3 regions of the Cupriavidus sp. 21MJTG02-4 genome follow, and region 2 is predicted to be linked to each of the others. Evidence: predicted binding sites of a transcription regulator. Region 2 holds the regulator's gene; each other region holds the start of a gene.
The links. Region 2 encodes LexA, which represses DNA repair genes until DNA is damaged. Its sites were predicted from a motif close to ACTGTATNNNNATACAGT; they were not measured.

Region 1 (4,286 bases), on a different contig from region 2:
CGTCGGTCAGCGCGATGCCGCGGTAGCCGAGCTGGAAGGCGCGCTCGATCAGTTCGACCGGATGCGACGCACCGTTCAGGAACGTGAAATTGGAGATGCAGTGCAGCTCGACGTAGTCGGGCAGCGTGGGCAGCCATGCGGACAGCTCGGGCACGCTCATGCGAACAGCCCATGCAGGAACCAGCGGTACTCGCCGCCATCCTCCTGCCCGTCGCGTCCCGGATGGCCGGGGCGCTCGCGATAGACCCAGCAGCGCAGGCCGTCGGCGCGCTCGGCGATGAAGTAGTCGCGCGTGGCCAGGCCGCCGTCCCACCAGCCGGCTTCGATGCGCTCCGGCCGGGTCAGCATGCTCAGCGGCCCGCCGTGGTTCGGGCGGTGGTTGCGCACCGGCAGCGGCTGCGGTTGCGGCAACAGCCACAGCGGGCGCTCGGGCAATGGCGGCAGCGGCGCGTCCGCCGGCTTGCCGGCGGCCTCATCGAGCGGGCGCCAGCGGTTGGCGCACTCGGGCCGGTGGTCGGCCAGCGGCTGCGGCTGCAGCACGTTGTCGCGGCCCAGGCGGGCCACCAGCGTGTCGAGCACGCGGCCGAGTTCGGCCGGCGTGCCGCCGGGCTCGGGGAACAGCGCGTCGCTTTGCGGCAGGTATTCGGCCATGGCTTCCACGCGCAGCGCCAAGCCTGTCACCGGGGCATGGAAATTCAGCTTGTCGAGCTTTTCGCGCAGCAGGCGCGACAGGTGCGCCGGATCGCGGCTGGGCTGGGCCAGGCCCACCATCACGGGCGTGCCCACGGTATCGGCGCCGAGCCGGTAGCGCTCATGTTCGAGCACCAGCACGCAGCGCGTCACACCGGCCTGCTGCACCGCCAGCCAGCCGGCCAGCGCCAGCAGCAGGCGCTGCGCGCCGGCCAGCACGCCTTCGGCCGATTCGATGCGGCCCGGCAGATCCATGCGCTGCGCGAACGCGGGCGGCGCGGCGAACCAGGTGAAGCTGGCTGCCGCCTCGCCATAGGCCTGGTCCAGCCGGGCCAGCAGTGTCGGGCCCAGCCGGCGTGACAAGCCGGCGCGCGGCAAGCGCCGCACCTCGCCCAGCGTGCGGCACCCGATGCCGTCGAGCCAGGCCGGATCGGCCAGCAGGCGCAGCGCCTCGACCGGCAGGCGATCCAGCAGGCGTCCCGTGCGCGCGGGCTGCACTGCCCGTCGCGCCGGCCGCACGATGCCGCGGCGGGTGCGGCGCATGGGTTGGCGCGCGAGCCATGCCGCGCCGTGGGCCGTGGCCCCGCTGCCCACCTGCGCGAACGTGCCGAGTTGCCGCACGCACGCGCGCACCGCCCGGCACAGCGCGCGGTGGCCGCCGAACAGGCGCAGGCTGGCGGTGACGTCGAGCATCAGCGTGGCCGCTTCCGGGTCTTCATCGAACGTGACGAGGGGCGTGAAATGCAGCAGCGCCAGCGCCGCCGCGTGCAGCAGCCCGGCTTCGGCGGCCGGGTCGCGCTCCAGTTGCACCACGTCGGCCGAGAGCGCCTGCACGCCGCCGCGCCGCATGCCGAACGCCACGCCCAGCGCCATGGCCGGGGCGTTGGCGAGCATCACGCGCTCGCGCTCCATCACCACCACCGGCACGGCATGGTGCAGCGTGCCGAGGGGTGACGAAGGCGCGGAGGAAGGCGCCGTGGCCGGCTCAGGCCAGCTCGGCTGCAGCGCGTCCAGCGACAGGCGCGGCAGATGCACCGCGATCCAGTACGACATGGGCGGAACCTCCCGCAACAACAGGTGAAACAGCCGGAGCCGGCGCGGCATGGCCGCCGCGGCGAGCGCCCTCCAGGCCATCCAGCCGCAAGCGCAGCGGTGCTTCGCGCACCGGGCCGCGCCGCTTGTGGAAAACGATGGACAGTTCGTTGCCCGGCAACGGCGACAGCAGCAAGCGCAGCACGGCCGGCGACGACTCGCGCAGTGCCGCGGCCGGGCGCATGGCCCACACGGCGGCGTCGCCGGCCTGTGCCAGCACTTGCAGGCGGCGCATCGCCTCGGGCCGCGCGGCCGGCAGCCACACCAGCACCGCGCCGAACGCCTGGCTGCGCAGCATCTGTTCGGCTGCCCACAGGACGTCGGCCTGCTGCGCCTGCTTGCCGGCGCTGGCGGCGGCGCGCACCCAGTAGAGCTGGCGGGCCGGCAAACCCGCCGCGGCCAATCCCATTGCATTGGGCAGGTAAGGCGGCCCCACCAGCCCGATGCGCCGCCCCGCCGCCGCCAACGCCCGCAGCGCCGGCAGGAGCAGGCGCAGTTCGCCCGCTCCGCCCTGCGTGGTCAGCAACTCCGTCACCCCGCCCACGGGCCAGCCGCCGCCGGGCAGTTCCGCCGCCAGCGTGGCATAGCCGGCCGGCCACACCGGCTGGCTGCCGGCGCGGCCAAGCTGGCCGGCACGCCATAGGCTGGGGTAGCGATGCTCGAGCGCGGCCACGGCATCCTCCCGGCTTGGCGGAGGATGCCGGGCAGGCGACGGGAAAGCGGGAGCCTCCGCGGCGGGGGCTGCGGGTGCGATCATGTGGAGTTTGAGTCTCGCCGAGGTGGCGAATGGTGTTTTTACGATAACTGTATATTTATACAGTATCGGTCGGAACGCAAGGGGGAGGTGGAATGTGATCGGGCCCAGGTGATCCAGCGCGAGGATCGGCGTGAGCCAGGGAGGACCGTTGTCGGCCACAACCTGCCTGTCGCCGGTTCTCCAAAGCAGCCACCCGAGAGGCAGTTCCGCTCTCAAACCAGACAGTCGGGCTACGGAAGCACGTCGGCCAAATGACCATGGGCCTCCGGCCACAATGGGGGCGGCAATGTGGCCGGTTACCTGCCGTTCGGCTGTGAGCGGCAACGGTGTTTGCCGCAATCGCGATTTTGATACTTAGTAAAGAAGCAGTCACCTCGGTAGGATGGCGACAGCTTTTCTTAAGGAAGAAATATGCGGCCAACAACTAATCAACTGCCGACGCTAGGCTACTTGCACAAGGTCGTGTGCGACTGCCTAGGACTGTGGAACAGCGATAGCGAAGATGTTACTTTCCACGTCTCCGCCACGGAGAAAGATCGACGCACCGCGTTGCGGCAGGCTTTCGAGGCAATTAAGAAAGAGGATGGCGGGTACGGATCTCTCGACGACCTGATCGCGGTGACTACCCATTTTGCCCCCCAGGACACGCAGAAGGTCAAAAAAAGCAGAACGATCCAAGCCTACGTAAACCACCTTTCAAAAACCGACTTTGAATCCGTCGATGAATATAGTGAGTTAAACCAATACATCGAGGCTCTAATCACCGAGCGTTACGCCCTCTGGGGCGTTTCCGAACTGGCGGTAAGATTTTACATATCAGCGCTTGGTCACTATCGGGAGTTCGTTAGAGAGTACGCCTGCAATGCGCAGAGCCAGACGCACAGCTTTCAGTGTTTTCTCAGTCAAGATCTTCGCGCGCTGTCGAAGACACTAACCCGCGAACTATTACCAGACGACGCCTGGCCAGATGCGGATCTGAATGAGCCGTGGCCCTTGAAAGGGTTCGCGGATGGTGCTTGCCGGGTCACCGGTATTTCACTACATAAACTTCATCAGTACCACGAGTTTCAGCAAAAGGAGCCGCTCAAAGAGAAAGCATGGACCCGTGACTTCACCGCCCAGCATGTCAACACTCGGTCCAAACAAGTGATTGATCGACTACGTAAGCACCACAGGATGAAGTGGGAAACCTTTTATCCAACCCTTCAACCGCTTACCTACCGCCTGCCGAAGGCTGTCAGCGAAAACGCTTTCGCGATTCACGCGTTTGCGGCAATGATCGCGCACAACCTTAATGTCCATGTGGCAGCTTACGGGCCATTCGCGCCCCCGGCGCGAGGCCGCTTGACGAACGACCCGGTAGAGCACAGCCACTCAATCCCCAGCAGCGACTTGATAGATCTGCAAATCAACGGCTACACCATTACCGATGAATCTGTCGCTCAACACGCGCCCTACCGCTATCGAGCTCTGCTCGACGGGATCAGGAGCTTACCTGGGTCACTCAACCTCGCTGCAGACATTCCGGGCAGCGCTGAGCTAGTCTACAAGAATGAATATAGGCGGTTCACTGAAGCGGCTTGGCATGTAACGTTAGAGAACGCCCCCGGTTGGCTCACCGAATGGGCACGCGCTCGGGATGCGATGTTTACCCGTGACAGCCTGCTGGCTCTCACGCACTTCAAGTCTGCGCTTGAACAGGCAAAGTACGCCGCAGGGCCACTTTTCATCTCTTTTTACATTCAAG
Region 2 (4,286 bases):
CAGCAGCTCGACCTTCGTCCGTCTCGCCTTCTCCGTGCCGGTGGCGATGGCGTGTTGCTGGCAGGTGAAACGCTGCTCGTTTCCGGACCCGCCTTCGAGCTGAACGGCCCAGCCATTGTAGGTAGGCACGACGTGGATATTCTTGTTGGCCATGGCTGTCTCCTGGAGTCTGTGGAGATAGTGTCGGCCTGCGAACACCGCGCCGGTATCAGTCGCTGTCCGACAAGGCGAGCGGAGGCGGATGGGGTTTATCCCGACTGTCCCGATTCGCCAAGCGGATGTCACCTGGAGTCAAATGGATTTGCTCCGGTTTTCCATACTGGCGTGGTAACGAACTCGCTCTCCACACCATCATGCTTGCCGTGGCTATCTGGCTGCTTTGCTCTTTCGGGATTGGTCTGCTGGCCCACATTCTGGGTCGCTCCGTTGCGGTCTGGCTGACCTTCTCGATGATCTTCACGCCATCCCTCGGGCTGATCGCGATGGCTATCCTGGGCAAGAAGGCAACGACACAGCAGCTGCCGGCCTGAAGAGCGCGGCTGCCGGCTCGGCGCGACCCTGTTCCGCCCGCGGCGAGCGGGAAGCAACAGGCTTCGGATGGTCAAGACCTTCATGCTACGATGCCCCGGACACCGGGAGGCTGCCATGGAATATCGATACAAGAGCCGGGAAATCTCGATTCAGCCAATCAAGGCGCCCGACGGGCAATGGGACTGGTCGTTTGTCATCCGTGGACACGGACATCGACATAACGCCGGCGCGCTCGCGGCAACGGAAGACAGTGCCATCGAGGCGGCCTACGCGGCTGCGAAGCACGAGATCGACCATATCTCCGGCGACGCCAACGACTAGCCGCCGTCAGCGCGGCATTACCGCTGCATTTACTCAGGCCGGCTCCGGCCAGCGGCAAGCCTCAGGCCAGGAGCTTGGTCGGCTCGGCCAGTTCCAGCATCCGGCAGATCGCCGCCATGCTGCCAACCATGGTACGGCGCTGCGCGCCCTGATAGATGCGAACCCCCTTCGATTGCCGGAACGGCACGGGCTTGACCGGCTGGCGGGCGGCGATGTGGTTGGTTTGCGGCATGGCTACACCTCTCGATTGGCAAAAGCGGGGTCAACACCCGTCAGGCGGGCGGCGTCGGCACTGCAAGGAGGAGGGCGGCGGCCAGCGCGCGGCTGGCCGCGCTGGTCAGAAGCCCGAGGAGCGGATCAGCCCGACGGCAATGCCTTCGAGCGAGAACTCTTCGCGTCCGGGCCCGACCATGATGTTCGGGAAGTCCGGGTTTTCCGCGATCAGCTCGATGGTGCCGTCACGGCGCTGCAGGCGCTTGACGGTGACGTCGTCGCCCAGGCGGGCCACGACGATCTTGCCGTTGGGTGCTTCGCTGGCCTTGCGCACGGCCAGCAGGTCGCCGTCGAGGATGCCGGCGTCGCGCATGCTCAGGCCGCGCACGCGCAGCAGGTAGTCGGGGCGTTCGTCGAAGACCGAGGCATCGACCTGGTATTGCCGGTCGATATGCTCGGCGGCCAGGATCGGGCTGCCGGCGGCCACGCGGCCCACCAGCGGCAGCGTCAGCTGCATGACCCCGGACATCGGCAGGGAAAACTGGTCGGGGGTTTCCGAATCGCTGCGCGCCACCTTCAGGCGGATGCCGCGCGACGCGCCCGGCGTCAGTTCGATCACGCCCTTGCGCGCCAGCGCTCGCAGATGTTCTTCCGCGGCATTGGGCGATGAGAAGCCAAACTCCGCGGCGATCTCGGCGCGCGTGGGCGGGAAACCCGTGCCGCGGATCGTATTGCGGATCAGGTCGAAAATTTGCTGCTGCCGGGGTGTCAGGGTCGCCATGGAAGCGTTCCGATAAGTGCCCTGGTGCTGTTTGTCTGCCAGCCGGGTGAGCACTGTATGTTTAAACAGTATGCTGTGATTTTATACAGTATCGGCGCAAGCGCAAGCAGAATTTCAGAAGCGTCCGCTCGACATCAGGTTTGCCCGCATGCCGCAGGTACAATCGCCGGACTTCAGCTCCCTGCATTCCCCACCATGTCCCAGCTTCCCCGCATCGTGGTCCTGGCCACTGGCGGCACCATTGCCGGCGCCTCGACCAATCCGGCCAGCAGCGCGCGCTACCAGGCCGCGACGGTGCCCGTGTCGACGTTGCTGGCGGCCGTGCCGGCGTTGCAGTCGGTGGCCCGGATTGAAGCCGAGCAGGTGGCGCAGATCGATAGCAAGGACATGGTGTTTTCGCTTTGGCCAACGCTGGCCGCGCGCGTTCAGCATTGGTCGGCCGAGCCGGACGTGGCCGGCATCGTCATTACGCATGGCACGGACACGCTTGAAGAGACGGCGATGTTCCTGCACCTGACGCAAGCCTGTCCGGTGCCCGTGGTACTGACCGCCGCAATGCGGCCGTCGACGTCGTTGTCGGCGGACGGTCCGCTCAATCTGCTCGATGCGGTGCGCGTCGCCGGCCATCCGGCTGCGCGCGGCAAGGGGGTGCTGGTGGTGCTGAACCAGCAGATCCATGCGGCGCGCGACGTGACCAAGGCACATACCTCGGCGGTGGATGCCTTTGCGTCGCCGCAGGGCGGTCCGCTGGGTTTCGTGCAGGACGAGTCGGTGCGGCTGCCGCGCACGCCCACGCAGTCCGTTGCGGCGGTCTTTCCCGTGCCGGCCCGGTGGCCCGAGGTCGAGATCGTCGCAAGCTATACGCAGCCGGGGCGCATCGCGGTGGACGCAATGGTGGCTGCCGGCGTACGCGGCCTGGTCGTGGCGGCGGCGGGCAACGGTTCGGTGCATGAGACGCTGATCGCGGCGCTCAGGGATGCCGCCGCGGCCGGTGTTGCCGTGGTGCGGAGTTCGCGGACCGGGGCCGGTCATGTGTCGATTCCGCCAGTTACGGACCCCGATGCCGGCCTGTTTGTCTCCGCCGCGGACCTGAACCCCTATAAGGCAAGGGTGCTGTTGCTGGTGGCGCTTGCACAGGAACCGGGGCTGGCGGCGGCGCCGGACCGGCTTCAGGCGCTGTTCGCCTCGGTGTGATAGCGGTTGCGTGATTGTCAATAGCCGAGCTATACTTTAAGGCTATTCAACCTTGCCGCACCGGACGTGACGCCCGGGTGGCTTATCCAAAAGGAGCGTCAATGCGTCATTACGAAATCGTATTCATCGTCCACCCGGACCAGAGCGAGCAAGTGCCGGCCATGATCGAGCGTTACAAGTCGCTCGTGACGTCGCAAGGCGGCCAGATTCACCGCGTGGAAGACTGGGGCCGTCGCCAGATGGCTTACATGATCCAGAAGCTGGCAAAGGCTCACTACGTTTGCGTCAACATCGAGTGCGGCAAGGACACCCTGGTCGAGCTGGAGCACGCCTTCAAGTTCAATGACGCCGTGCTGCGCCATCTGATCGTGCAGACCAAGAAGGCCGAAACCGCTCCTTCGCCGATGATGAAGGAAGTGCAGCGCGAAGAAGCCCGCAAGGCCGCGCAAACGACCACCGAAGGCCAGGCTGCCTGAATGCGGACTGCGGTGCCTGTCGTGGCTGGCAAGCCTGATCACGACAGCATGGGAACACTGCAAGGGGCGACGCGTTGAACCAGCTTCGGCTAGCCGCCACCCTGGCGGAACGCGATGCCCTCAGGTACACCCCGGCTGGCGTGCCCGTCGTGAACTGCATCTTGCAGTACAGCGGCGCGGCAATCGAGGCGGAAACGCCGAGGCAGGTCGAGTTTGCCATTGCAGCGATGGGGATCGGGCCAGTTGGCCAGCGTCTGGAGCGGTTGCCGCTCGGCACGCTGCTCGATTGCGAAGGATTCCTGACCCGCAAGCACCGCAACAGCAAGGCCCTCGTCTTTCACATCACTGGATGTAAAGCATTCGTAAAGGATTGAATCGTGGCATTCATCAAACGTAACGACAAGAACAAGAAGCGCTTCCAGCAACAGAACCCGCTGTTCAAGCGCAAGCGCTTCTGCCGCTTCACCGTGGCTGGCGTGGAACAGATCGACTACAAGGATCTGGACACCCTGAAGGACTTCATCGGCGACAACGGCAAGATCACGCCGGCTCGCCTGACCGGCACCAAGGCTCACTATCAGCGTCAGCTGGATACGGCCATCAAGCGCGCGCGTTTCCTGGCGCTGATGCCGTACACCGACCTGCACAAGAACTGATAGTCCAGGCCATAGGTCCGTAAAGGAGAGAACACGATGCAAATTATTCTGCTGGAAAAAGTGATCAACCTGGGCAACCTGGGTGACATCGTCAAGGTGAAGGATGGTTACGCC
Region 3 (4,286 bases), on a different contig from region 2:
CGAGGCCAGCGCATGGAACGCGCTGCTGGCCCCGGCCGGCACGCCGCCCGCCGTCCTCGGCACGCTCAACGGCGCGCTCAAGGCCGTCCTGCAGGACCCGGACGTGCGCGCGCGCTTCGCCACGCAGGGCTTCGCCGCCGAATGGACCGATCCCCCGGCCACCGTCCGCTTTATCGGGCAGGAAATCGACAAGTGGGCCAGGGTCGTGAAGACCTCGGGCGCCACCATCGACTGAACTCTCTCCACACCTACGCCTTGCTCATGACTGCCCCACTCCAGTCCCTGCTCTCCCCACGCTCGATTGCCGTGATCGGCGCCTCCGACAATATCCACAAGATCGGCGGCCGGCCCATCCACTACATGAAAACGCACGGCTACGCCGGCACGCTCTATCCCGTCAATCCGCAGCGCGATGCCCTCCAGGGCCTGCGTGCCTACCCCTCGCTCGACGCGCTGCCGGAGGTCCCCGAACTGGCCATCATCATCGTCGCCGGCGAGGCCGCGGTGCAGGCCGTGCGTGACTGCGCGCGGCTCGGCGTGGCGGCGGCCATCGTGATCGCATCCGGCTTCGGCGAGGCCGGCGCCGAAGGCCGCCGCCAGCAGGACGAGATGGTGCGCGCCGCGCGCGCCAGCGGCCTGCGGCTGGTGGGTCCGAACAGCCAGGGGCTGGCCAACTTTGGCAGTGGCGCCATCGCGAGTTTCTCCACCATGTTCATCGAGGTGCCGCCGCGGGACGGGCCGGTGGCGGTGGTCAGCCAGAGCGGCGGCGTGGCGGCCATGGTCTACGGGCTGCTGCGCGGCCAGGGCATCGGCGTGCGCCATATGCACGCCACCGGCAACCAGGCCGACGTCACGGTCAGCGAACTGGCGCTGTCCGTCGCGCATGATCCCGGCGTGCGGCTGGTGCTGCTGTACCTGGAAAGCCTGACCGATCCCGAGGTGCTGGCCGAAGCCGCGCGCGTGGCGCGGGTCCGCAACGTGCCGATCGTGGCGGTCAAGGCCGGCCGCTCGCAGGACGGCCAGCGCGCCGCGGCGTCGCACACGGGCGCCATCGCCAACGAAGACCGCGCCGTCGACGCCTTCCTGGACCGCCACGGCATCTGGCGCGTGAATGATGCGCACGCACTGGCGCGCTGCGCGCCGCTGTACCTGCGTGGCTGGGATGCCGGCGGGCACCGGCTGGTGGTGGTGAGCAACTCGGGCGCGAGCTGCGTCATGGCTGCCGACGCGACGCAGACGTTCGGACTGACGCTGGCACCGCTGTCCGACGCCACTCGGGCCGCGCTCGACGAACGCCTGCCCGGCTTCGCCACCACCACGAACCCGGTCGATGTCACCGCGGCGCTGCTCTCCAACAGCGCGCTGTTCGGCGAGGTGCTGCCCGTGGTGGCAAGCGATCCCGCTGCCGACCTGTTCCTGCTCGACATTCCCGTCTCCGGCATGGGCTACGACGTGCCGCGCTTTGCACGCGACGCCGCCGCGTTTGCCAACACCGCCGGCAAGCCCATTGCGGTCGCGGTCTGGCAGCAGCCCGTGGCCGATGTATTCCGCGAAGCCGGCTTGCCGACCTACGCCAACACCACCGAAGCGCTATCCGCCTTCTCGCAACTGGTATCGCACCAGGATCGCCTTCGCCAAATCGCGGCCGAGGGCGAGCCCGCACCGCCGGCCTCTGTGCCGCAAGCAAGCGTCGAGACTGTGACGACGCTGAGCGAGGCGGCCAGTCTCGCCCGTCTTGCCGCTGCCGGCATGCCGGTGGTCGAACACTACGTCTGCCATGATGTGGATGCCGCGCTCGCAGCCTGGCAACGCATCGGCGCCCCGGTAGCAGTCAAGGCAAGTTCCCCGCAGGTGCCGCACAAGAGCGAGCACGGGCTGGTGGCCCTGCACTGCAACGACCCGGAAGCGGTGGCCAGCGCCTTCACGGTCCAGACTCGCACGCTGCAGGCCATGGGCGCCACCTGCGAGGGCGTGGTGGTCGCGCGCATGTCGCGCGGCCAGCGCGAATGCATGATCGGCGCGCACTGGGACCCGGTATTCGGCGCGGTGCTGGTGGTGGGCGACGGCGGCAAGTACGTCGAGGTGCTGCGCGACACCGCCGTGCTGCTCGCGCCCTGCCAGCAGGCCGACGTGGCCCGGGCGCTGGCTACGCTGCGCATCGCGCCACTGCTGCACGGCGTGCGCGGCGAACCGGCGGTGGATATCGCCGCGCTGTGCCGGTTAGCAGTGCAAGTCGGAGAGCTGGTTCAAAAGGCTGGCGGCGCGATCCGGTCGGTTGACCTCAATCCGGTGATGGTGAACGCCGATGGCGTGGTGGTCGTGGACGCGTTGATCGAGGTGGAACCCTCCGCACTTTAAGGATCGGTGGATCCGGCGTTCCAGGCGGCATACGAACATTCTCCTTGCCTCCATCGGATTACTGTATATATTTACAGTAACTGTATGGATGAACAGTGTCAGGAGGCCCCATGGAACATCTGATCCGCGTCCAGAACGACTATGACCGCCAGGTGCTGGCGTGGCTGCGCGCGCGCATCGGCGATGCCGCGCTCCAGTCCGCGGCGGGCCGGCTGGCAGGCGCCCGCAAGCCTTATCTGTCCACCATCTGCCGCAGCCTCGGCATCCGGCCGCCCTCGCGCCGGGAGTTCGCCCAGGAAGCGGCGCGCACGCACCGCGCGGTCGGCGACCAGTACCTGGCGCGCATTCGCGCCATCCTTGCGGCACCGGCTGGCGCCGCCCGCTGATCCGGCTGTTTGTGGTGGCTCTGCAGTGACTATGATCAATCACGACGCTGCATGCGGCGCGGGCCGCGCAGCCGGGCCATGGCAACCCACCGGACAAGAACATGAGCAAGATCGGCTTTATCGGCCTGGGCGTGATGGGCACGCCCATGGCGCAGCACCTGCTGCAAGGCGGCCACACCCTGTTCGCGCACAGCCGCAGCGGCGTGCCGCAGGCGCTGCAGGATGCGGGCATGCACGCCTGCGCCAATGGCACCGACGTCGCGCGCCAGTCGGAGGTCGTGATCCTGATGCTGCCCGACACGCCCGACGTGGAACGCGTGTTGTTCGGGCAGAACGGCGTGGCTGCCGGCCTGTCCCGCGGTGCGACCGTGGTCGACATGAGTTCGATCTCGCCCATTGCCACGCGCGAATTTGCCAGGAAGGTCGAAGCGCTCGGCGCCGACTATGTCGATGCTCCGGTATCGGGCGGCGAGGTGGGCGCGCGTGCCGCCACGCTGTCGATCATGGCGGGCGGGCGGCAGCACGCCTTCGACCGCGTGCTGCCACTGCTGCAGCTCATGGGCAAGAACATCACGCGGGTTGGCGAGGCGGGCGACGGCCAGGTAGCGAAGGTTGCGAACCAGGTCATCGTCGCGCTGACTATCGAGGCTGTCAGCGAAGCGCTCGTGCTGGCAGCGCGCGCCGGCGCTGACCCGGCGCGCGTGCGCGAGGCGCTGATGGGCGGCTTCGCCAGTTCGCGCATCCTGGAAGTCCACGGCGAACGCATGCTGCAGCGCAAGTTCGAGCCGGGCTTCCGCATCGCCCTGCACCAGAAGGACCTGGCGCTTGCGCTGTCCACGGCGCGCACGCTGGGGGTCGGGCTGCCGTCCACGGCCTCTTGCCAGCAGCTGTTCAATGTCTGCGTCGGCATGGGCGGCGCGGGCTGGGACCATGCCGCGCTGGTGCGGGCGATCGAACATCTCTCCTCGTTCTCGCTGGACGATGCGCATGCAGGCTAAGCCGGTTGCCGCGGCGACCGCCATGCCGCAGGGCCGCGTCGCCCTGCTGACGGTCGTGACCATGCTGGCTTTTGCCGGCAATTCGATCCTGTGCCGACTCGCGCTCAAAGGCACAGCGATCGACGCAGCCAGCTTCACGCTGGTCCGGGTCGTCAGCGCGGCGGCAGCGTTGTGGCTGATCCTGCTGGTCCGCCATGGCCCGGGCCGGCTGGCCCGCGGCGGAAACTGGCCATCGGCGCTGGCGCTGTTCGCCTACGCGGCGGCGTTCTCTTACGCATACCTGCACCTGTCCGCGGGGACGGGCGCCTTGCTGCTGTTCGGGGCCGTGCAGGCGACCATGACCGGCTACGGGCTCTATGTCGGCGAACGGCTGCGCGCGGGGCAATGGCTGGGGCTGGCCCTGGCGCTGGGGGGGTTGGCATGGCTGGTGCTGCCAGGGCTGGCCGCACCGCCGCCGGGCTCTTCGCTGCTGATGATCGTGGCCGGCATCGCCTGGGGCATCTATTCGCTGCGCGGGCGTGGCGCGGCGGATGCCATTGCCACC

Region 1: imuA (translesion DNA synthesis-associated protein ImuA) is a predicted target of LexA. The motif match lies at 2,586-2,603, and genes of this name have one in related genera.
Region 3: AC3FKH_RS16610 (CppA family protein) is a predicted target of LexA. The motif match lies at 2,419-2,436, and genes of this name have one in related genera.

Annotation. Positions count from the first base shown of each region.
Region 1 is NZ_JBYOJP010000003.1:181,475-185,760, forward strand. It holds gene AC3FKH_RS07165 (error-prone DNA polymerase) at 1-160, opposite strand, end outside; gene AC3FKH_RS07170 (Y-family DNA polymerase) at 157-1,743, opposite strand; gene imuA (translesion DNA synthesis-associated protein ImuA) at 1,676-2,539, opposite strand; gene AC3FKH_RS07180 (hypothetical protein) at 2,951-4,286, shown strand, end outside.
Region 2 is NZ_JBYOJP010000010.1:140,313-144,598, forward strand. It holds gene AC3FKH_RS20455 (DUF2188 domain-containing protein) at 1-153, opposite strand, end outside; gene AC3FKH_RS20460 (hypothetical protein) at 354-530, shown strand; gene AC3FKH_RS20465 (hypothetical protein) at 646-852, shown strand; gene AC3FKH_RS20470 (hypothetical protein) at 914-1,084, opposite strand; gene lexA (transcriptional repressor LexA) at 1,190-1,846, opposite strand; gene AC3FKH_RS20480 (asparaginase) at 2,042-3,040, shown strand; gene rpsF (30S ribosomal protein S6) at 3,142-3,516, shown strand; gene priB (primosomal replication protein N) at 3,591-3,890, shown strand; gene rpsR (30S ribosomal protein S18) at 3,894-4,172, shown strand; gene rplI (50S ribosomal protein L9) at 4,209-4,286, shown strand, end outside.
Region 3 is NZ_JBYOJP010000007.1:215,627-219,912, reverse strand. It holds gene AC3FKH_RS16620 (tripartite tricarboxylate transporter substrate binding protein) at 1-235, shown strand, start outside; gene AC3FKH_RS16615 (acetate--CoA ligase family protein) at 262-2,358, shown strand; gene AC3FKH_RS16610 (CppA family protein) at 2,469-2,744, shown strand; gene AC3FKH_RS16605 (2-hydroxy-3-oxopropionate reductase) at 2,846-3,742, shown strand; gene AC3FKH_RS16600 (EamA family transporter) at 3,765-4,286, shown strand, end outside.